One region of the Pantoea sp. C1E2 genome, then DNA from elsewhere that is predicted to be linked to it. Evidence: predicted binding sites of a transcription regulator. Region 1 holds the regulator's gene; the other holds the start of a gene.

Region 1 (7,692 bases):
ATCGAACGCCTTAAACGCTCTTCATCAACGCTTCCGTGGTTTTTATCCAGTGGTTATTGACGTCGAAACCGCCGGCTTTAACGCGCAAACCGATGCACTGCTGGAAATTGCGGCCACCACGCTCAAAATGGATGAGGACGGTTGGTTACACCGTGATGAAACCCTGCACTTTCACGTTGAACCGTTTGAAGGCGCGATCCTTAATCCTGCAGCGCTGGCGTTTACCGGTATCGATCCCACCAATCCTTTGCGCGGCGCGGTGAGCGAATACGAAGCCCTGCATGCCATTTTCAAGATGGTGCGTAAAGGCACAAAAGATCATGGCTGTAATCGCGCGATTATCGTGGCGCACAATGCCACTTTCGATTTGAACTTTGTGATGGCCGCCGCCGAGCGTGCCAGCCTGAAGCGTAATCCCTTCCATCCGTTTGCCACTTTTGATACTGCGGCGCTGAGCGGTTTGGTGTTGGGACAGACGGTTTTGGCAAAAGCCTGCAAAGCTGCGGGGATGGAGTTTGATAGCACGCAGGCGCACTCTGCGCTGTACGACACCGAGCAAACGGCCACGCTGTTCTGCGAGCTGGTGAATCGCTGGAAACGTCTGGGGGGTTGGCCACTGGCTTTCAATGAAGAGCAGACTGAAGACGACGCCTCTGCCTGATGGGCTGAAGGGCTGGCTGATTGCCGGATGAGTACGCAAAGAAAAGGCCGACATTTGTCGGCCTTCGCAATTATTCCGCTTCTTTATACTTCTCAGCGGTTTCTTTCACCAGCGGCTGCAATTCGCCACGCTGGAACATCTCAACGATGATGTCGCAACCGCCGACCAGCTCACCATCAACCCACAGTTGCGGGAAGGTTGGCCAGTTAGCAAATTTCGGCATTTCAGCACGGATATCCGGGTTCTGCAGGATATCGACATACGCGAAGCGCTCACCACAGGCAGAAAGCGCCTGCACAGCTTGTGCAGAGAAACCGCAGCTTGGCAGTTTCGGGGAACCTTTCATGTATAACAGAATCGGGTTTTCTGCGATCTGGCGCTGAATTTTTTCAACAGTACTCATTATTGCCTTCCTTAATCCTTCACTTCGTGTTTGTTTATTGTAGCGACTTCAGCCCCACACTGAAAACGGGATTTTGCGTTACCGACCTGCTGATCGCCATGTTTGTTAAGTTCAAACAGGATAGATAACATTTCCCTATCATTAATAAGCATGAACAAATTAATAATTAGCAATAATTTCGCTGCGTTAAACAGCTGAAATCGCTCAATTTAGCGACATTATCCACCTGGTAACAGATTAATAGAAAAAGGCCTTACCTTTTAGAAAAAAAGTGGATTAGAATTGCTTCGGCGCTGATCGTTGATCAGATTTCTCTTACTCTGCCGCAGCCTGCTTTTTGCCAGACTGCTTAACCTGTAACCGGACTATGCGTTTACTGATTACGCTTTTCATACTGGCTTTTGCGCAACTGTTTTTTAACGTGGCTTCTGCTTCCCAGCATGCCCCGATTAATGCCAGTTTGCATAATGCCGAGAAAAAAAGTGCGCGCGAAGATGAGCGCCGCAAGCGACGCCCGGTTAAAACAACGGCTAAAAAGTCTCGCCTGACGACTACCGTGCAGAAACTCAAGCTGAAAAAGCAGACTAAGACCGAAACCGCCTTAAACAAAACCAGCCGCAAAAAATCCCTGCTTAAATCGCCATCGAAAAAGTATGGCCATCAACGCCTCGCGAAAAAGTCTGCTGATGTGGATGATGAAGTTCAGGGGCTGACCGGCATCAAGATGAGCAAAACCCACCGTCTGCGCTATCAGAAAGCTCGTGAAACCGCCATGACGAAGCTGATGGGACAGTTGGGTAAACCTTATCAGTGGGGCGGCACTTCCCCACACACCGGTTTCGATTGCAGTGGTCTGGTGTGGTATGCCTATAAAGATCTCGTGAAATACAAATTCCCGCGCACGGCGAATGAGATGTATCACCTGCACGATGCCTCGCCCATTAAGCGCGAGCTGCTGGAAAAAGGGGATTTGGTGTTCTTCCGCATTAATAACCGCGGGACGGCCGATCATGTTGGCGTCTACCTCGGCAACGGTAAATTTATACAGTCACCCCGTACTGGTAAAGACATTCAGATTAGCGCATTAGGCGAAGACTACTGGCAGAAACACTATGTGGGTGCGCGCCGTATGATGACACCAAAAACCATTCGCTAGTTGTTGCGCAACATTCTGTGGCATTGGCCACAAAAAAAGCCGGACGCTTAATCAGTGCCGGCTTTTTTTATTGATGCGTTTTGTATTAATGAAGAATGGCTGTAAAGCTAAACGCAATAATCATCAACAGTGCGCCAACCGTGGTCATTAGCGCCAGCTTTAGATCTGTACTCATCACTACTCCTTAGTCACACATTTATTAGGGTTAAAACAATTTTCGCACAGCGGTGGGCAAAAATCTCGTCTTATCCGCGTTGGCTTGCTAGAATCGCCGCCTTTCGTTGCGCAACTGATTTTGCGCATGCTGTATTTACAGCCTGCTGAAGTGATTTTCCCTGCCTGAAACGGCAGATTTGCCCCCCATTTTAGGGCGTAAAACCCTTCGCAGACGCAAACGTTTAACAATATACTTATCAGTGAGTTGTGATAAGCCGGGGAGTACCTTTTTCATGGCAACAATTAAAGATGTAGCGAAACGCGCTGGGGTATCCACCACCACCGTTTCGCATGTCATCAACAAAACGCGTTTTGTCGCAGAAGAAACGCGTAACGCCGTATGGGAAGCGATTAAAGAACTACACTATTCGCCGAGCGCCGTTGCGCGCAGTTTGAAGGTGAATCACACCAAAACGCTGGGACTGTTAGCCACGTCCAGCGAAGCGCCCTATTTTGCCGAAATCATCGAAGCGGTTGAAAACCACTGTTTTGAACGCGGCTACACCTTGATTCTGGGTAACGCGCATAACGATCTGCAAAAGCAGCGTGCTTACCTCTCAATGATGGCGCAAAAGCGCGTTGATGGTCTGTTGGTGATGTGCTCTGAGTATCCTGCCGATCTGCTGCAGATGCTGGAAGAGAACCGCAATATTCCGATGGTGGTCATGGACTGGGGCGCCTCGCGTGGCGACTTCACCGATACCGTGCAGGATAACGCCTTCCAGGGCGGTTATCTGGCCGGACGCTACCTTATCGAGCGTGGCCACCGAGATATCGGTGCGATTCCGGGTCAGATGGAACGCAACACGGGCGGCGGTCGTCATGCAGGCTTTCTGCAGGCGATGAGCGAAGCCGGCGTAACTGTGCGTCCGGAGTGGGTGGTTCAGGGCGACTTCGAGCCAGAATCGGGTTATCAGGCGATGCAGCAAATTCTCAATCAGAAGCAGCGTCCGACTGCCGTGTTCTGCGGTGGCGATATCATGGCGATGGGCGCGATATGTGCCGCCGATGAGATGGGACTGCGCGTGCCGCAGGATATCTCCGTCATTGGCTATGATAACGTGCGCAACGCCCGTTATTTCACCCCTGCGCTCACCACAGTCCACCAACCGAAAGCGGAGTTGGGCAAAAAGGCCCTCGAAATGCTGCTGGATCGCATCACCAGCAAGCGCGAAGAGCCACAGACCATTGAGGTGCAGCCAACATTGATTGAGCGACGTTCCGTGGGGGACGGTCCGTTCCGCGATTACCGCCGTTAAGGCTGATTTTCGCTGAGCCATTCGTGGTTCAGCGTTTCCGCATCGCCGAGATAAGCGAGTAACCACGCCAGCGCCGGTGACGCGCGCTGTTCTGACCAACTGACGCAGCAGGGACTTTCCGGAAACGGCTGCGGCAGTGATAGCTCAACCAACGCCCCCCTATCAAGTAATGGCCGCGCCAGGTGGCCCGGCACCATCCCCACGCACAGTCCCGCCTGTAAACAATCCATCCCCGTTTCCCACTCTGGCACCACCAGACGTCGCTGATTATCCAGCGTCCAGGTCATGCGTCTTGGCAATGCGCGAGACGTATCTTCCAGCACCAGTGATGGCCAGGCACGCAGCGCCTCTTCATTGAGATCGCTATGCGCCGCCAGGGGATGGCCGGGACTGACCACACAACGCCAGTTGAGGGCGCCCATATCCTGAAATGCAAAACGGCCACCCACCGGAATCGCCTGAGTGGCGCCAATCGCCACATCAACACGCCCGTCGGCCAGGGCATCCCATACACCGTTAAACACTTCGTAGCTGATGATCAATTCCATGTCCGGAAAATGACGGTAGAAGTCCTTCACCAGCTGCCGGGTACGCTGTGGTTTTACAATGCAATCCACGGCAATACTGAGCTGTCCACGCCAGCCATTCGCCAGTTGCTGACACTGTCTGCGTGTTGCCAGCATTTTTTTGATAACAGATCGCCCTTCACGTACAAAATGCTCGCCCGCCGGGGTTAAAACCACCTCACGGTGCTGACGTTCAAACAATGGCACCGCCAACCAGGTTTCCAACTGGCGCACCGTATAGCTTATGGCAGAGGGCACGCGATGTAACTCCTGCGCCGCCGCACTAAAACTGCCATTGCGCGCGACCGCATCAACCACTTCCAGCGCATATTCAGACCACATATTTTAGCCTTCAAAAATTTTAACAGCACTGCGCAAATATTAGCGTTTCACAAAGAATGACGCACTCTTTTACACTCCCCGGCGTTCAATCTGCCAATGAGAAACACTATGTTGTCGTCAAAAGGATTTATGCCCTATCTTGCCGTGCTCAGCATGCTCGGCTTCCTCGCCACGGATATGTATCTGCCTGCTTTTGGAGATATGCAGCGTGACTTTGCCACCGCGCCGGGCACCATTAGCGCCAGCCTCAGTCTTTTTCTCGGTGGATTTGCCTGCGCACAGGTATTTTGGGGGCCGCTGTCAGACCGCTTTGGACGTAAACCGATTTTATTGGCAGGTTTAACGATTTTTGCCTTGGGTTGCCTCGGGATGTTGTGGGTGACCGACGTTAACATGATGCTGGCACTGCGCTTTGTGCAGGCTGTGGGCGTGTGTGCCGCCGCCGTAAGCTGGCAGGCGCTGGTAGTCGATCGCTACCCCAAAGCCCAGGCCAACAAAGTTTTCGCCACCATTATGCCGCTGGTTGCCCTATCCCCCGCTCTGGCACCTCTACTGGGCGCGTGGCTGATGGGTCATTTCCACTGGCGTAGCATCTTTATCGCGCTGACAATTATCACCGTGCTGCTGATCATCGGTACATTTCAGCTTGCCGCGCCTAAAAAAACCAAAGCTGATAATACGCCGCAACCCGGCTGGCTGAATTTGCTCACCACGCGCATCTACAGCGGTAACGTGCTGATTTACTCCGCCTGTTCCGCCAGTTTCTTTGCCTGGCTAACCGGTTCGCCGTTTATTCTGGCTTCTGCGGGTTTAACTCCCGCCGATATTGGTCTGAGCTACATTCCACAAACTATTGCGTTTCTGATTGGTGGCTTTAGTTGCCGTGCGATGCTGAGCCGATATCAGGGATCACAGTTGCTGCCGTGGTTGTTGGTGCTGTATAGCCTGAGTATTTTGAGTCTGTTTGTTGTCGCGATGATGCCCGCGCCTTCTTTGATTGCACTGCTGCTGCCTTTCTGCGGTATGGCACTGTCTAATGGCGCCATCTATCCGATTGTCGTTTCCAGCGCCTTAGCGCCTTTCCCGCACGCCACAGGCAAAGCAGCAGGCTTACAAAACCTGTTACAACTGGGCCTGTGCTTTATTGCCAGCCTGGTAGTTTCGGCCGGATTAGAACAGGCGCTCTATAACACCACACTGGTGATGGTTGCCACGGTAGTGCTGGCCTGGGCCGGCTTCATCTGGCAACGCAGCTTAAACGCACAAAGTGATATTGCTCACACCTCCCGTCCCTGCGAAGATAATCACTGATGCAACGATTATCGTTAGCAAACTAACGATAACTCGTTGAATATTGACCCACGTGAGCATATACTCAGTGGGTCAGCATTTCTGTAACAAATCAATAACATAATTGCATTAATTTTAAGCGACTCTGTCGCTGGGATGGCGTCTGCACGATCTTCCTCTCCTGATTGGTGCCAGACATTTCTATTCAGATTCATACCTCTGTAAAACGTCGGATATCTGGCGCACGGATTTTCCGTGAGTTCTCTCACAGGCCTAAGGAAATTGACTATTATTTCCACAGGTTCAAATCGGAAAGGTGATGGAGAAGCTATGAGTTCATCGTGTATAGAAGAAGTGAGCCTTGAAGAAAACCACTGGTTTCGCATCGTCAACGAATTACTGGAACGCGCTGATGTTGCAGTCAATGGCACACGCCCCTGGGATATTCAGGTCAAGCATCCGGATTTTTTTAAACGTGTTTTGCAGGAAGGATCGCTAGGTCTGGGTGAAAGTTATATGGATGGCTGGTGGGAATGCGAACAATTGGATGTCTTTTTCCATCGCGTTCTGCAACAACATCTGGATAAACAACTCCCACGTCATTTTAAAGATACCTTGCGTATTGCGGCCGCGCGTTTAACCAATTTACAGTCGAAAAAACGTGCCTGGATTGTCGGTAAAGAACATTACGATCTCGGTAACGATCTTTTTTCACTGATGCTCGATCCCTTTATGCAGTACTCCTGCGGTTACTGGAAAGACGCTGAAACACTGGAACAGGCTCAGTCTGCCAAACTGGATATGATTTGCCGCAAGCTTCAGCTTGAGCCGGGCATGACGCTGCTCGATATCGGCTGCGGTTGGGGCGGGCTGGCAGAATTTGCTGCACGCAACTACGGTGCCAAAGTCCATGGCGTGACCATTTCTGCTGAGCAACAGAAATTGGCGCAGCAGCGTTGCGAAGGGCTCGACGTCACTATTTTGCTGCAGGATTACCGTGATTTGAATTTGCAGTTCGATCGCATCGTATCAGTCGGCATGTTCGAACACGTGGGGCCGAAAAACTATGCCACTTATTTTGACGTTGCCGATCGCAATCTCAAACCAGACGGCATATTTTTACTGCACACCATTGGTGCCATCACTACCGATATGAACGTCGATCCCTGGATTGATAAATATATCTTCCCCAACGGATGCTTACCGTCTGTGCGCCAGATTGCTGATGCCAGCGAAAAGCATTTTATTATGGAAGACTGGCATAATTTTGGTGCGGATTATGACACCACCTTAATGGCCTGGCATGAACGGTTTCTGACAACGTGGCCGCAGCTCGCTGATAAATATGGCGATCGCTTCAAGCGGATGTTTAGTTACTATCTTAATGCCTGTGCTGGCGCCTTCCGCGCGCGTGATATTCAACTCTGGCAGGTGGTATTTAGCCGTGGCAAAGAGGGTGGATTACGCGTAGCGCGTTAAGGGAAGTTAAGGAGAGAAAAGGCGCCGCGGCGCCTTTTTTTTTGAATTATTCGGTATCGGTGGCTTGTAAAAGTGCAACAGCCGCGGCTTCACGTTGGGCCAATACGCGCTCTACCGTTTCCACAATCGCCTGGGTATGCGGATCGATCTCGATATTCACTTTATGCCCCAGTTTTTTCGCACCCAGCGTGGTGCGATCCAGTGTTTCCGGGATCAGGTGCACACAGAATTTACTTTTAGTGACGTCACCCACCGTCAGGCTGATACCATCGATACCGACGAAACCTTTATGCAGGATATATTTGATCTGCGACGCATCC
Region 2 (7,692 bases), 1.6 Mb from region 1:
TGCCACATCTTCACCCAGTGCGGTCACGCACAGCACGCGCCCACCGTTAGTCACCACCACATCATCTTTCATCGTGGTGCCCGCATGGAACACTTTGCCATCCGGCACTTCTTCCAGTGGCAGGCCGTGGATCTGGTCGCCGGTATTGTAATCCGCCGGATAACCGCCTGCAGCCAGCACGACACCCAGTGACGGACGTGGATCCCACTGCGAGGTTTGTTGATCCAGTTTGCCATCCACCGCGGACAGACAAAGCTCAACCAGATCTGATTGCAGACGCATCATGATCGGCTGGGTTTCTGGATCGCCAAATCGGCAGTTGAATTCGATCACTTTCGGCTGACCAGCTTTATCGATCATCAGACCGGCATAAAGGAAACCGGTATAGGTGTTGCCTTCCGCTTTCATACCATTGACGGTTGGCCAGATAATCTGATCCATCACTCGCTGGTGGATCTCATCCGTTACCACCGGGGCAGGTGAGTAAGCGCCCATGCCGCCGGTGTTTGGACCGGTATCGCCATCGCCAACACGCTTATGATCCTGGCTGGTGGCCATTGGCAACACGTTGTCGCCATCTACCATTACGATGAAGCTGGCTTCTTCGCCGTCGAGGAACTCTTCAATGACAATTCGATGGCCTGCATCGCCGAAAGCGTTGCCTGCCAGCATGTCCTGCACGGCGGCTTCCGCTTCAGCCAGTTCCATCGCCACGATAACGCCTTTGCCCGCTGCTAAACCGTCAGCTTTAATGACGATCGGTGCGCCTTTCTCGCGCAGGTAAGCCAGGGCGGGTTCGACCTCGGTAAAGTTCTGGTATTCAGCGGTAGGGATCTGCTGGCGCGCCAGGAAATCTTTGGTGAAGGCTTTTGATCCTTCCAGCTGTGCAGCCGCCTGGGTTGGGCCAAAGATTTTCAGGCCGGCAGCGCGGAACGCATCGACCACGCCAATCACCAGCGGCGCTTCCGGGCCGACGATGGTCAGATCGATATTCTCTTGCTGAGCAAACGCCAACAGGGCAGGCACGTCGGTTGGGCTGATCGCTACATTTTGCAATGCGGGCTCCAGTGCGGTACCAGCGTTACCCGGAGCCACAAAGACGGTCTCAGCTAAAGGAGACTGTGCCGCTTTCCATGCCAGCGCGTGTTCACGTCCGCCATTACCAATCACTAAAATTTTCATCTATTACAGCTCCAGGCTATTAATGGCGGAAGTGACGCATGTCGGTGAAGATCATCGCAATGCCGTGTTCATCAGCGGCGGCAATCACTTCATCATCACGGATAGAACCACCTGGTTGAATCACACAGCTGATACCCACGGCAGCAGCCGCGTCGATACCATCGCGGAACGGGAAGAAAGCATCAGATGCCATAGCAGAACCTTTTACTTCTAAACCTTCATCACCTGCTTTAATACCGGCAATTTTGGCAGAGTAAACACGGCTCATCTGGCCCGCGCCAATGCCGATAGTCATGTTGTCACGTGCATAGACAATCGCATTGGACTTCACGAACTTGGCCACTTTCCAGCAGAACAGCGCATCACGTAATTCCTGCTCGCTTGGCTGGCGCTTAGTCACCACTCGTAACTGGCTGGCATCAACCATGCCCAGATCGCGATCCTGCACCAGTACGCCACCGTTCACACGTTTGAAATCCAGTGCGGCGACTCGACCCTGCCACTGACCGCACACCAGTACGCGTACGTTTTGTTTCGCTGCGGTGACTTTCAATGCCGCTTCGCTAGCGGAAGGGGCGATGATCACTTCCACGAACTGACGGCTAATGATTGCCTGTGCAGTGGCTTCGTCTAATTCACGGTTGAAAGCTATGATGCCGCCGAAAGCTGAGGTTGGGTCGGTTTTGTAAGCGCGCTCGTAGGCATCCAGAATCGAACCGCCCACTGCTACGCCGCACGGGTTGGCGTGTTTCACAATCACGCAAGCCGCTTCATCAAACTCTTTCACACACTCAAGCGCAGCATCGGTATCGGCGATGTTGTTGTAAGAGAGTGCTTTGCCCTGAACCTGCTGTGCAGTAGCAACAGAAGCTTCCGCCACATTCTCTTCTATATAGAAGGCAGCGTCCTGATGGCTGTTCTCGCCGTAGCGCATATCCTGCTTCTTAATGAAGTTGAGATTCAGCGTACGAGGGAAACGGCCGGCAGGCTCTTTGCTGTCAGTGTGGTAAGCCGGCACCAGGCTACCGAAGTAATTGGCAATCATGCTGTCATACGCTGCGGTGTGTTCGAAGGCTTTGATCGCCAGATCGAAACGGGTGTCCAGAGTCAGGGAGTTTTCGTTGGCGTCCAGCTCGGCGATGATGGCCTCGTAGTCGCTGCTCTTCACCACAATAGCCACGTCTTTGTGGTTCTTGGCGGCGGAGCGCACCATGGTTGGGCCACCGATATCGATATTCTCTACCGCGTCTGCCAGTGAGCAGTCGGGTTTAGCGACGGTCTGGGCGAAGGGATAGAGGTTAACCACCACCATGTCGATTGGGCTGATAGCGTGCTCAGACATGATCGCATCATCGGTGCCGCGACGGCCCAAAATACCGCCATGCACTTTCGGGTGCAGCGTTTTGACGCGTCCATCCATCATTTCCGGGAAACCGGTGTAGTCAGAAACTTCAGTGACGGGCAGGCCCGCATCTGCCAGCAGGCGAGCAGTACCACCTGTGGAGAGCAGCTCAACACCACGACTGGAGAGTGCCTGAGCAAATTCGAGGATACCGGCTTTATCAGAAACACTGAGCAGAGCGCGGCGTACTGGACGACGTTGTTGCATGGTGGTTTTATCCCTTGGCTTTGTTTCGCATAAATAAGAGCGTTACATCAAGCTTAGCGTTTCTTTCTATATAGAAGAGAGCGCTTGCTTCATGTAACGCCCCAAAAGGGGCATCCTTGACGTCGCCGGGCATTGTAGCGAAAACGTTTGCGTGATGCTCGCCTAAATTCATCTACGCCGATGAATGTGGATAACACTGTGTGTAAGTGGGTATAAGGCGGGGTTTTGCTGTGGAATGCAGCGAACGGTTGTTTTTATTGAATTTAGCGGTTGCGCGCTGCGAACAACTCCCTATAATGCGCATCCATCGAGACGGCACAACGGTTTACGGAGTGCGGTGTTGACAGGAAGCTTCAATAAGAACTTCCGCCAGATGAAAAACGCTGAAAAAAGTGTTTGACTCTGAAGGAGGAAAGCGTAATATACGCCACCTCGCAACAGCAGCTTAAGGCGCTGATTGCACCGCTCTTTAACAATTTATCAGACAATCTGTGTGGGCACTCGCAGGATTGATATCAGCGTCTCCGGACGTAAAAAATATCAAGTCTCACGAGTGAACACATAATGAAATTCATTATGACGTTTTACAGATGAGCATCGCTGAACTTGTTTCAGCAAATCAAACTTAAATTGAAGAGTTTGATCATGGCTCAGATTGAACGCTGGCGGCAGGCCTAACACATGCAAGTCGAACGGTAGCACAGAGGAGCTTGCTCCTTGGGTGACGAGTGGCGGACGGGTGAGTAATGTCTGGGAAACTGCCCGATGGAGGGGGATAACTACTGGAAACGGTAGCTAATACCGCATAACGTCTTCGGACCAAAGTGGGGGACCTTCGGGCCTCACACCATCGGATGTGCCCAGATGGGATTAGCTAGTAGGTGGGGTAATGGCTCACCTAGGCGACGATCCCTAGCTGGTCTGAGAGGATGACCAGCCACACTGGAACTGAGACACGGTCCAGACTCCTACGGGAGGCAGCAGTGGGGAATATTGCACAATGGGCGCAAGCCTGATGCAGCCATGCCGCGTGTATGAAGAAGGCCTTCGGGTTGTAAAGTACTTTCAGTGGGGAGGAAGGCGTTAAGGTTAATAACCTTGGCGATTGACGTTACCCGCAGAAGAAGCACCGGCTAACTCCGTGCCAGCAGCCGCGGTAATACGGAGGGTGCAAGCGTTAATCGGAATTACTGGGCGTAAAGCGCACGCAGGCGGTCTGTCAAGTCGGATGTGAAATCCCCGGGCTCAACCTGGGAACTGCATTCGAAACTGGCAGGCTAGAGTCTTGTAGAGGGGGGTAGAATTCCAGGTGTAGCGGTGAAATGCGTAGAGATCTGGAGGAATACCGGTGGCGAAGGCGGCCCCCTGGACAAAGACTGACGCTCAGGTGCGAAAGCGTGGGGAGCAAACAGGATTAGATACCCTGGTAGTCCACGCCGTAAACGATGTCGACTTGGAGGTTGTTCCCTTGAGGAGTGGCTTCCGGAGCTAACGCGTTAAGTCGACCGCCTGGGGAGTACGGCCGCAAGGTTAAAACTCAAATGAATTGACGGGGGCCCGCACAAGCGGTGGAGCATGTGGTTTAATTCGATGCAACGCGAAGAACCTTACCTACTCTTGACATCCAGAGAACTTAGCAGAGATGCTTTGGTGCCTTCGGGAACTCTGAGACAGGTGCTGCATGGCTGTCGTCAGCTCGTGTTGTGAAATGTTGGGTTAAGTCCCGCAACGAGCGCAACCCTTATCCTTTGTTGCCAGCGGTTCGGCCGGGAACTCAAAGGAGACTGCCAGTGATAAACTGGAGGAAGGTGGGGATGACGTCAAGTCATCATGGCCCTTACGAGTAGGGCTACACACGTGCTACAATGGCGCATACAAAGAGAAGCGACCTCGCGAGAGCAAGCGGACCTCATAAAGTGCGTCGTAGTCCGGATCGGAGTCTGCAACTCGACTCCGTGAAGTCGGAATCGCTAGTAATCGTAGATCAGAATGCTACGGTGAATACGTTCCCGGGCCTTGTACACACCGCCCGTCACACCATGGGAGTGGGTTGCAAAAGAAGTAGGTAGCTTAACCTTCGGGAGGGCGCTTACCACTTTGTGATTCATGACTGGGGTGAAGTCGTAACAAGGTAACCGTAGGGGAACCTGCGGTTGGATCACCTCCTTACCTGAAGATACCTTCCCGCGCAGTGCTCACACAGATTGTCTGATAGAAAAGTAATGAGCAAGACGGCTGCGAAGTCGTGACACTATCGTGTCCCCTTCGTCTAGCGGTTAGGACTCCGCCCTTTCACGGCGGCAACAGGGGTTCGAATCCCCTAGGGGACGCCACTTGCTTGGTGACAGGTGAAAGGTGTCTCCACGAAATATCTCAAAACTGACGGTAACGTCGAGTTTGAGATATTGCTCTTTAACAATCCGGAACAAGCTGAAAATTGAAACGACACGTCGCGTTCATTCTCCGTAATAAGAATGAATAAACGATGTGTTCGAGTCTCTCAAATGCTTGCAGTCTGCAGCGTTGTAAAACGCCTGTGGGTTGTGAGGTTAAGCGACTAAGCGTACACGGTGGATGCCCTGGCAGTCAGAGGCGATGAAGGACGTGCTAATCTGCGTAAAGCGTCGGTAAGGTGATATGAACCGCTACAGCCGACGATGTCCGAATGGGGAAACCCGGTGCACTCTGTGCATCATCGCAACATGAATACATAGTGTTGCGAGGCGAACCTGGGGAACTGAAACATCTAAGTACCCAGAGGAAAAGAAATCAACCGAGATTCCCCCAGTAGCGGCGAGCGAACGGGGAACAGCCCAGAACCTGAATCAGTTTGTGCATTAGTGGAAGCGTCTGGAAAGTCGCAGGGTACAGGGTGATACTCCCGTACACAAAAATGCACTTACTGTGAGTTCGAAGAGTAGGGCGGGACACGTGGTATCCTGTCTGAATATGGGGGGACCATCCTCCAAGGCTAAATACTCCTGACTGACCGATAGTGAACCAGTACCGTGAGGGAAAGGCGAAAAGAACCCCGGCGAGGGGAGTGAAACAGAACCTGAAACCGTGTACGTACAAGCAGTGGGAGCCTCTTTTATGGGGTGACTGCGTACCTTTTGTATAATGGGTCAGCGACTTATATTCTGTAGCAAGGTTAACCGTATAGGGGAGCCGCAGGGAAACCGAGTCTTAACTGGGCGTTAAGTTGCAGGGTATAGACCCGAAACCCGGTGATCTAGCCATGGGCAGGTTGAAGGTTGGGTAACACTAACTGGAGGACCGAACCGACTAATGTTGAAAAATTAGCGGATGACTTGTGGCTGGGGGTGAAAGGCCAATCAAACCGGGAGATAGCTGGTTCTCCCCGAAAGCTATTTAGGTAGCGCCTCGTGAACTCATCTTCGGGGGTAGAGCACTGTTTCGGCTAGGGGGCCATCCCGGCTTACCAACCCGATGCAAACTGCGAATACCGAAGAATGTTATCACGGGAGACACACGGCGGGTGCTAACGTCCGTCGTGAAGAGGGAAACAACCCAGACCGCCAGCTAAGGTCCCAAAGTCATGGTTAAGTGGGAAACGATGTGGGAAGGCACAGACAGCCAGGATGTTGGCTTAGAAGCAGCCATCATTTAAAGAAAGCGTAATAGCTCACTGGTCGAGTCGGCCTGCGCGGAAGATGTAACGGGGCTAAACCATGCACCGAAGCTGCGGCAGCGACGCGTATGCGTTGTTGGGTAGGGGAGCGTTCTGTAAGCCGTTGAAGGTGGCCTGTGAGGGTTGCTGGAGGTATCAGAAGTGCGAATGCTGACATAAGTAACGATAAAGCGGGTGAAAAGCCCGCTCGCCGGAAGACCAAGGGTTCCTGTTCAACGTTAATCGGAGCAGGGTGAGTCGACCCCTAAGGCGAGGCTGAAAAGCGTAGTCGATGGGAAGCAGGTTAATATTCCTGCACTTGGTGTTACTGCGAAGGGGGGACGGAGAAGGCTAGGTTATCCGGGCGACGGTTGTCCCGGTTTAAGCATGTAGGCGGAGAGTTTAGGTAAATCCGGACTCTTATTAACGCTGAGGTGTGATGACGAGCCACTACGGTGGTGAAGTAACTGATGCCCTGCTTCCAGGAAAAGCCTCTAAGCTCCAGGTAACACGAAATCGTACCCCAAACCGACACAGGTGGTCAGGTAGAGAATACCAAGGCGCTTGAGAGAACTCGGGTGAAGGAACTAGGCAAAATGGTGCCGTAACTTCGGGAGAAGGCACGCTGGCGCGTAGGTGAAGGGACTTGCTCCCCGAGCTGAAGCCAGTCGAAGATACCAGCTGGCTGCAACTGTTTATTAAAAACACAGCACTGTGCAAACACGAAAGTGGACGTATACGGTGTGACGCCTGCCCGGTGCCGGAAGGTTAATTGATGGGGTTATCCGCAAGGAGAAGCTCTTGATCGAAGCCCCGGTAAACGGCGGCCGTAACTATAACGGTCCTAAGGTAGCGAAATTCCTTGTCGGGTAAGTTCCGACCTGCACGAATGGCGTAATGATGGCCAGGCTGTCTCCACCCGAGACTCAGTGAAATTGAAATCGCTGTGAAGATGCAGTGTACCCGCGGCAAGACGGAAAGACCCCGTGAACCTTTACTATAGCTTGACACTGAACATTGAGCCTTGATGTGTAGGATAGGTGGGAGGCTTTGAAGCGTGGACGCCAGTCTGCGTGGAGCCAACCTTGAAATACCACCCTTTAATGTTTGATGTTCTAACGTAGGCCCGTGATCCGGGCTGCGGACAGTGTCTGGTGGGTAGTTTGACTGGGGCGGTCTCCTCCTAAAGAGTAACGGAGGAGCACGAAGGTTGGCTAATCCTGGTCGGACATCAGGAGGTTAGTGCAATGGCATAAGCCAGCTTGACTGC

Evidence for each region. The regulator PurR, encoded in region 1, represses purine synthesis genes. The targets are predictions, from matches to a motif close to CANGCAAACGTTTGCNTG.
Region 2: a site for PurR is predicted at 2,928-2,945, ahead of purH (bifunctional phosphoribosylaminoimidazolecarboxamide formyltransferase/IMP cyclohydrolase). Genes of this name have one in related genera too.

The regions. Positions count from the first base shown of each region.
Region 1 is NZ_JBSZHT010000002.1:2,142,752-2,150,443, reverse strand. It holds gene rnt (ribonuclease T) at 1-661, shown strand, start outside; gene ACXI0A_RS10510 (Grx4 family monothiol glutaredoxin) at 732-1,067, opposite strand; gene ACXI0A_RS10505 (C40 family peptidase) at 1,432-2,220, shown strand; gene cydH (cytochrome bd-I oxidase subunit CydH) at 2,306-2,395, opposite strand; gene purR (HTH-type transcriptional repressor PurR) at 2,670-3,695, shown strand; gene punR (DNA-binding transcriptional activator PunR) at 3,692-4,603, opposite strand; gene punC (purine nucleoside transporter PunC) at 4,712-5,914, shown strand; gene cfa (cyclopropane fatty acyl phospholipid synthase) at 6,224-7,372, shown strand; gene ACXI0A_RS10475 (riboflavin synthase subunit alpha) at 7,419-7,692, opposite strand, start outside.
Region 2 is NZ_JBSZHT010000002.1:537,732-545,423, forward strand. It holds gene purD (phosphoribosylamine--glycine ligase) at 1-1,182, opposite strand, end outside; gene purH (bifunctional phosphoribosylaminoimidazolecarboxamide formyltransferase/IMP cyclohydrolase) at 1,202-2,791, opposite strand; rRNA gene ACXI0A_RS02740 (16S ribosomal RNA) at 3,419-4,960, shown strand; tRNA gene ACXI0A_RS02745 (tRNA-Glu) at 5,050-5,124, shown strand; rRNA gene ACXI0A_RS02750 (23S ribosomal RNA) at 5,339-7,692, shown strand, end outside.